Methylicorpusculum oleiharenae: one gene and its partner. The protein of the gene in region 2 binds, or shares a complex with, the protein of the main gene of each other region. Links are inferred from orthologs where the notes say so. Each region holds a gene or a part of one and is shown on either strand. Other genes may lie near its edges.

Region 1 (2,937 bases), 980 kb from region 2 along the record:
TTGATTATGGCTGCAATTAAGCAGCGCGAAGTTGATGAAAGAATAGAATTGGATGATGAGCAGGTTATTCTTGTGCTGGACAAGATGGTCAAGCAGAGAAGAGAGTCAATTCGACAATTTCGTGCCGCAGAAAGAATTGATCTTGCTGAAATTGAAGAGGCCGAAATTGTAGTCATACAAGACTATTTGCCTCAGGCCTTGACAGACGAAGAGATCGATTTAATGATTCGAGAGGAAGTCGAAGCACAAGGAGCGGTATCTATTAAAGATATGGGTAAAGTGATGAATGCTCTTAAGGAGAAGATGCAGGGACGTGCAGATATGGCTCAGGTAAGTATAAAAATAAAAAGTGTCTTGGCGGGATAGTTCCGCCATTCTTACCTCAGGCGGAGTTCCACATAACATATACACAATTTGCCAAGCTGAAAAGCCGGTCTTTTGCGGTTCGAAAATGGTTTGTATGCTTTATGGAATTCCATATTGTTACAGTGGCAGTTGGGCAAAGATCATGCGGTATTTGTGTCTGTTTATTCAGGGAAAGCCTCTTAACTCATTCGAGATATAAGGTGAATGATGTCGGGTAGGATACCTTCCTCGTTTATAAATGACCTTCTGGCGCGGGTTGATATCGTTGATTTGATTGACTCTCGTGTGCCTCTAAAAAAAACGGGGAGCAACTATGTTGCTCGCTGTCCCTTTCATACAGAAAAAACACCCAGCTTTTCAGTCAGTGCCAAAAAACAGTTCTTCCACTGTTTCGGCTGTGGCGCCAGCGGTAACGCGATAACTTTTCTGATGGATTACAATCACCTTGACTTTGTGGAGGCGGTTGAAGATCTTGCCGCATTCGCGGGCATCGAAGTGCAAAGAGAAAAGGATGTCGGCATTGAGCAGCCAGAAAAAAAAGATATCAGTCATCTCTATAATCTGATGGGCAGTGTGGCTGCTTTTTATGCCGAGCAACTGAAACAGAATCCCGAAGCAAAGAAAGCGGTTGAATACCTTAAGGTTCGGGGAGTCAGCGGCGAAATCGCCAAGTCGTTTATGTTGGGCTATGCTCCTGGTGACTGGAATTCATTGTCAGGCCGATACGATACGAAGGATCTCCTCGAAACAGGTATGCTGGTTGCTCGGGATGGGGGTGGGTCGTATGATCGTTTTCGCGGGCGAATCATGTTTCCCATCAGAAATAAACGGGGCAATGTGGTTGGCTTCGGTGCGCGGGTTTTAGATGATACATTGCCCAAATACTTGAATTCGCCTGAAACGTCCCTATTTAGTAAAAGTAATGAAGTTTATGGTCTATATGAGCTATTAAATGCCAAGCAAAAGCCGGAGCGCATATTGATAGTCGAAGGTTACATGGATGTGGTTGCTTTGGCTCAATTTGGTATTAATTACGCAGTTGCAGCGCTCGGTACGGCCATTTCCAAGGCGCATGTTGATCTTTTATTTCGCTTTTCCAAAGAAATTGTGTTTTGCCTAGATGGTGATTCGGCAGGGAGGCAAGCCGCATGGCGCGCCATGGAGTCGGTATTTTCCAGTGTCAAGGACGGTCGGATAGTGAAAATGATGCTGTTGCCGCATCAGCATGATCCTGATTCGTTGGTGCGTGAGGAAGGCGTTGATAAGTTCGAGCAAAGGATGGCTGGCGCGGCAACCTTGTCGGATTATTTTTTCGGGCAATTGACTGCTGATTTGGGGTTGGGGACAGTTGAAGGCCGAGCGCAACTGGTCGAAAAAGCCAAGCGATATCTAGAGTTGTTGCCTTATGGGGTGTTCAGGGAAATGATGTTTGCCAAGCTGGAAACAATGTCGGGTATGGGCTCGCTGGATGTTTTATCAAAAAAAGCTAAACTGAATTTCGGTCGACCGAGAAAAGGCACAGGACAAGTAATGCGCACTTCGCCGGCAAGGGTCGCGCTGGCCTTGCTGGTGCAAAATCCAGAATTAGCGGATTTGCTAGAGCAGGAGGATATGGATTGGAGTCATTTGGATTTTCCAGGTTGCGAGATTTTTCGAGAAATTATGTCCGTTATTCTCAGGCAGAATCCGCCCAATGCGTCCGTTCTTTTGGAGCAGCTAAGAGGGCATCCTGATGAAAAGCTCGTCAATAAGCTGGCCACGATGGAATTATTGGTCCCTGAGGATGGGGTAAAAGCCGAATTTTTGGGTGCGATTAAAGCAATAGTAAGTGGATCCAGAACGATCCGGATTGAAAAATTGATTGATAAGGAGCAAAGCGAAGGATTGGATGAGAGCGAGCGAACGTTGCTAAAAAAATTACTCTCCAGCTCAAATTAGCAATGTAAGCTTAACATAAGGATTTAGTTGTATTATAATTATCGGTTCAGCGGTGTTGAGCTGGATGTTTTCTGTGAGTAAAAGATGAACCAAGAACAGCAGCAATCCCAATTAAAACAATTGATAACTAAAGGCAAAGCGCAGGGCTACCTGACTTATGCCGAAGTGAATGATCATTTGCCTAGTGACATAGTCGATCCAGAGCAAATAGAAGATATCATTGGCATGATCAATGATATGGGGATACAGGTGTACGAGGTTGCGCCTGACGACGACTCATTGATCACTGACAGTGCGGTAACCGATGATGAAGATGACGATGAGGAAGTTGCGGCTCTAGCGTCGGTTGATAGTGAGTTCGGGCGAACAACTGATCCGGTCCGCATGTACATGCGTGAGATGGGTTCAGTGGAATTGTTAAGCCGGGAAGAAGAGCTGAAAATTGCCAAACGGATTGAGGATGGTCAGCAACAAGTTGTTAGAGCGATTGCCCGGTCATGCAAAGTGGTTGAGAGCTTTTTATCGTCTTTCGATTCTATAACGGATGAAGAAGGTGGTACTCGTTTGTCCGATTTAATCAGTGGTTTTGTTGATTTGAGCGAGCCTTCTGAGCAACTGTTGAGTAGCGCTGCT
Region 2 (5,373 bases):
ATAGAGCAGCAAGTGCTGGCTTCCGGTCGCGGGATGCGGGACTGCGAACTCGCAGAGCTGGATGAACTGTGGAATGAAGCCAAGCGGTTACTCAAAGGGCAGAAAGAGTAAAGACGCTAAAGGTTTTTGGTTCAGGATTTTTGTTGTTCAAAACCTGAGTTAAAAATTGGGTAGGTTGGGTTGCATGCTTTTCGCAACCCAACAAATTAAGGCTTCGGCCTTGAAATGTTGGGTTGGCTATCGCCAACCGCAACCTACGTGGAGCGTTGTTTCTATGCTGAAAAGTTACGAATTAATAGTTCCATTGCAACTGGGTGCGGATCAGGTCGCCTGAGGCTTGGCCCAGATAATCGCTAGAGGAGCTTGTGCTTACGACGGTATTGGTTCTGTCCATCATCGTATAGGTCATGACCAGTTCCAGCGCTTTCATCATTTGCCATTCAAAGCCAAAATCAATTTCTTCAACATGCGTATAAGCGGCATTTGCTGCACCTTTATGCGGGCCGTCGTAATGTTGCCATTTCACGAACGGAATTAAGGTGCCTTGTGAGCCCAGAATCTTATCGATTTTATACATGGCTTGCACATAGCCGCCTCTGAGGGATTTTCTCTCGATGACGTTGTCAGTTACGTTAAGTGTAGGGCCTTTACCCCAGTTCCATTCAGCCTGTAAGCCAAAGGGCTGTGGAAACAAAATGGCATGAATCGCCGCTCTATCTTCGCTATTGCCTTTATCATCTGCAGAGGGTTTTTTATTAGATATTCCGTCGAAAGTCCTGTAATCGACTGGAGAGACATTGAATTTACCAGACATCGCATCCGCGCCAACCTCCACGACCTGTCCCTCAAATACAGAACCTAAAAAGTCCAGTTCGATCGGGTACGTTGCATGGGCAACCATGTACAGATCATCGTTGGTTTCATCTCTGTTAAGTCCTTGACCGTTATAGACACCGAAGCCTAATACGCCATAGTCACCCGACGTTTTCAGACCTTTCAGACTTAAATCTTTCCACAGCTTTTGCACATGAGTCGGAGACCAGTAGGCGAACAAGCCTAAATCACGCTCACTGGGTACCGCACTGTTAAGCGCATCGGCCCGGTCAAGGGACAACCTGTTTTGTGATGACTGCAGGTTTTCCCAGCCAAACGGAACTTTGGATTGACCTGCACGGATACGGTATTCATGCGTTTTATCAAAGGCTAAGTCAGCATAGGCGTCACGCAACTGCGCAAAATTTTGACTGCCACCGGTTGAAGTCGCAAAATCCGGTTGTATATACAGCGATACATATTCGTTGATGTCGCCCGAGAACACCAAACGAACCCGCCGGAACGAGAAATTGCTGTTGTCCTTGATCGATTTGTCGCCTTCGTTAGAACGCAACTCAGGCTCGCCTGCGGTGCGGTCACCGGTCAGTTTTTGGTTATAACGAAGCTGGGTATAGCCTCTTAGATTGATTTTGTTAAACCATTTTTCGTCATTTTTAGCATTCGCTTCTCTGACTGCGACTACGTGCTCTTCCAATTCTTTAAACTCTTGCTCCTTATTTTTCAGATCATTACGAATCTCGGCAATTTCCTCATTTTGCTTGGTTTTGTCCTCTACTTTTTCAAACGTGCCCAATTTAACCCGTCCAGGACCGTCTTCGGCAAAAAGCTGCTTGGTTTCGCTGTCCATATAAAGATCTATTGCTAAAGCACTGGTCGAAAGGCTGAAGCCCAGAACTGAAATGATCGCCAACTTCATTTTTGTAAGTTTCATGTAAGCTTGTATAAGAGTAGAAATTGCAGCAAGCTTATAGGCTTAAAATGACAGCTTTGTGACAGAAATGTGACAGTTTTGTTACAGTTTTTAGGATTGTTGAAAGGCCTGGTTAATAAATCTGGCTTGAATGTTTTTTTATACAACTCCTGACTGTTTATTCTGAAAATACAGAGTGTAGGATGTGCTGAGTTAAGAAGCGCATCAATCGCGAACGATGCGCTTCACGCTGTTCAGCACATCCTGCTCATCTTTCATTTTCTGACGTGATGGTGTGACTTCATGTTCGTTAGGATCTGGTTGTGAAGGGGAAGTTATTCTTGGCACATGGAATGCATTAATTAATGCGAGTCAAGAACTAATGTGGAGTACGTAACATGAGCGAGCATCCATTACAATCATTCCCGGTAGAATGGTCGGATTTCATAGAATCGCTGAATGCAGAGTTTTTTAGCACCAAAGGCTATGGCGTCTATGCCTTTTTAAGCTTTGATCATATCAAACTGCTTTACGATGAGCTTTTGGGAAACCCTGTCCCCGTAAAGGTGTTTATTAAAGTGTTCGTCAGAAATTTCAAGTAACTGTTTTTTTAAGTCATCCGATGCTCGGGCTTGCCAGGCATGCAGTGTCACTCAAATTGCCGGTTAAACGTCGTCATGAGTTTTGGTGATCGGACCGCATTCTAATTTGAGAGCCTGATCAAAGCTGAGACCCAGAATATCGGTTTGTCTCATTGACGACGCCAGAGAAAAAGCTAATGCAGACGCCAGAACTCTGGAATGATAGGAGAAATCGTTAACAAAAACGGGCAGTGTTTCATTGAGTTGTTCGGCGGATTTGAGTTTTTTATCGAATGCCTGACGGCGAAAATGTATCTCTTCCATCAATAAACGATTATTTTGTGTTTCTTCCGACAGTGCCAGAGACCAGGTTAAGTCAGGGTGAAGCCTGCATTCTCCGATATAATGGCCCGAAAGCGATTGATGCCATTCCTTTGGACTAATCAATGAAAGGTGGTAGTTATCACCTTTTCTATAAAGCCAATATTTCCTGTCCAGCACCGGTTTGAAGCGAATGCGGCTTTCCAGAATGAAAAGCGAGGTAAACAGTTCCGACGCTATCTGGGTAATGGGTTTTGGCGGCGCGTTAACGTGTTGCTGCAGATCGTTCAAACGGTCGATTACAGAACACAAACCTTTGCCTTGGGGATTGGGCGATCTAACTTTTTTGGCCATCTTCACACATAATAATTTTGCTTTACAATCTATCAGCATCCGGCGTAAACCCCAAATAAGGCGTTACCTTGTCTACCGTTGGTATCTCGTTGAACTTTTGCGTACTTTTAGTGTTTTTCGTGGATCAAAAGATTTTTCCGGGTTTATAATGCAAAATTTTTCAATACTTTATCTGAATGTCTGAAGACTATACCTACGATCGTGATTATGAGATGGAGGCACTGAAAGTCTCGCCTCATTCTATACAGGCCGAACAATCAGTGCTGGGCGGCTTGATGCTGGATAATCAGACCTGGGATTCCATTGCTGACAAAGTAGTTGAAAGCGATTTTTATCGTAAGGACCATCGCCTGATTTTTAAGACGATAGAGCAGCTTGCTGAAAAGCAGGAGCCTTTTGATGTCATCACGCTATCCGAATCCTTGTCAGCAATTGGCGAGTTAACAACGGTCGGCGGATTGGCTTATCTCGGGACGCTGGCCAAAGACACGCCCAGTGCTGCCAATATTGTCGCATATGCCAAAATTGTCAGGGACAAAGCGATACTCCGGCAGTTGATTCATGTCGGTACCGATATTTCCAATTCCGCTTTTAATACCGAAGGCCGGGATACGGCGGAATTGCTGGAGAATGCCGAACGGCAGGTGTTTCACATTGCCGAGCAGCGGCAGCGCGGACAAGGTGGTTTTACCGCAATTAAGTCATTATTGGCGCAAGCAGTCGATAAAATTGAACTGCTTTACGAGCAGGAGGGCTCAATCACCGGTGCCAGCACGGGATTTAGCGATTTTGATGAAATGACTTCAGGTCTGCAGCCCTCTGATCTGATTATCGTAGCAGGGCGGCCGTCGATGGGGAAAACTACCATTGCCATGAACATGGCTGAAAACGTTGCGATCAAAGGGGATAAACCGGTCGCAGTTTTCAGTATGGAAATGCCGGGTGACTCATTGGCCATGCGGATGATGTCGTCGTTAGGCCGTATTGATCAGCATAAGGTCAGGACGGGTAAGCTGGATGATGATGAATGGCCGCGTCTGACCTCGGCGATTAATATGCTGGCGGAAACCAAATTGTTTATCGATGATACGCCCGCACTGACGCCGACTGAAGTACGTTCAAGAGCTCGGCGCTTAATGCGTGAACACGGTCAGTTGGGTCTTATCGTGCTGGATTATCTGCAATTGATGCAATCGCCTGCCAGCGGTGAAAATCGCGTGCAACAAATTTCCGATATATCGCGAAGCCTCAAGGCTCTGGCCAAGGAACTGAACGTGCCGGTCATTGCCTTGTCACAGCTGAACCGGAATCTGGAACAACGTCCCAATAAACGCCCGGTGATGTCGGATCTTCGAGAATCAGGCGGTATCGAGCAGGATGCCGACGTCATTGTTTTCGTTTACCGGGATGAAGTCTACAATCCCGACTCGCCCGATAAAGGTGTTGCCGAGATTATTATCGGTAAACAAAGAAACGGTCCAATTGGAACGGTCAGGCTCACCTTTTTGGGACAGTACACGCGCTTTGAGAATTTTGCAGGGCACAGCTACAGTGACAATGACTACGAATAACCATTTCCTCTCTTTATGACGCCTACCGCTTATGCCGTTATCAATCTTGATGCGGTCGAACATAACCTAATGAAAGTTCATCACTTTGCCCCGCATGCCAAAATCATGGCGGTGATCAAGGCGAATGCTTATGGCCATGGCATGTTACGCATTGCTCAGGCTCTCAAGCCTGTGGATGGATTTGCCGTCGCCAGAGTCCATGAGGGAATTCGATTGAGACAGGCGGGTATACAGCAACGCATCGCTGTTTTGGAAGGATTTACCTGTGAAGAAGAATTGGACAGTCTGATCCGTTTCAATCTGGATGCTGTCGTACATTCTTTGGGGCAGGTTGACATTTTTGAAAAAAAGCAGGCGCATGAACAAATCGCTATCTGGATAAAAGTCGATTCGGGCATGAACCGGCTGGGATTTAAGCCCAACGAAATCAAAGTCGTCTATCAGCGTTTATTACAGTGCCCCGTAATCAAGCAACCATTCAATTTCATGACGCACTTGGCTAACGCCGATGATTTGTCAGATGGTATGACAATGGCGCAAATCAGACTTTTTAACGACGCAGTGGCAGACTTTCCTGGCCCACGAAGTGTTGCCAATTCGGCCGGTATCATCGGTTGGAAGGCCTCGTTGGCCGATTGGGTCAGACCCGGCGTTATGTTATACGGCGTTTCACCTTTTGCCGATAACACGGGTGAAGAGCTTGGGCTTAAACCCATCATGGAACTGCACTCAAGACTGATTGCGGTAAAACCCATTTTAAAAGGCGATACCGTAGGTTATGGCGGCACTTGGCTGTGCGAGC

The links. The genes of interacting proteins can lie anywhere in the genome.
Region 1: the proteins of dnaB (region 2) and dnaG are in contact, whole or in part, in a crystal structure (PDB 2R6A), measured with the Geobacillus stearothermophilus proteins. The link is inferred for Methylicorpusculum oleiharenae from one-to-one orthologs. Residues at the interface, in WP_033016901.1 of Geobacillus stearothermophilus: Ser13, Glu15, Ala16, Gln18, Glu91, Leu92, Asp94, Ala95, Val96, Pro97, Thr98, Ala99, Ala100, Asn101, Tyr104, Tyr105, Ile108; in WP_049624496.1 of Geobacillus stearothermophilus: Lys456, Leu457, Leu458, Pro459, Ala460, Asn463, Ala464, Leu467, Leu535, Leu536, Ile537, Ala538, Gln544, Glu545, Asp548, Tyr549, His552.

Annotation. Positions count from the first base shown.
Region 1 is NZ_WUTY02000001.1:1,106,587-1,109,523, forward strand. It holds dnaG (DNA primase), read left to right. Parts: upstream 1-570; coding sequence 571-2,304; downstream 2,305-2,937. Other genes in the region: GO003_RS05235 (GatB/YqeY domain-containing protein), read left to right, coding at 1-366; rpoD (RNA polymerase sigma factor RpoD), read left to right, coding at 2,389-2,937. UniProt on the Escherichia coli protein: RNA polymerase that catalyzes the synthesis of short RNA molecules used as primers for DNA polymerase during DNA replication.
Region 2 is NZ_WUTY02000001.1:2,086,820-2,092,192, forward strand. Bases 2,405-5,373 are described here. They hold dnaB (replicative DNA helicase), read left to right. Parts: upstream 2,405-3,176; coding sequence 3,177-4,571; downstream 4,572-5,373. Other genes in these bases: GO003_RS09590 (DUF2452 domain-containing protein), read right to left, coding at 2,410-3,000; alr (alanine racemase), read left to right, coding at 4,587-5,373. Also shown: mazG (nucleoside triphosphate pyrophosphohydrolase), read left to right, coding at 1-111; GO003_RS09580 (porin), read right to left, coding at 293-1,765; GO003_RS09585 (hypothetical protein), read left to right, coding at 2,143-2,346. UniProt on the Escherichia coli protein: The main replicative DNA helicase, it participates in initiation and elongation during chromosome replication. Travels ahead of the DNA replisome, separating dsDNA into templates for DNA synthesis.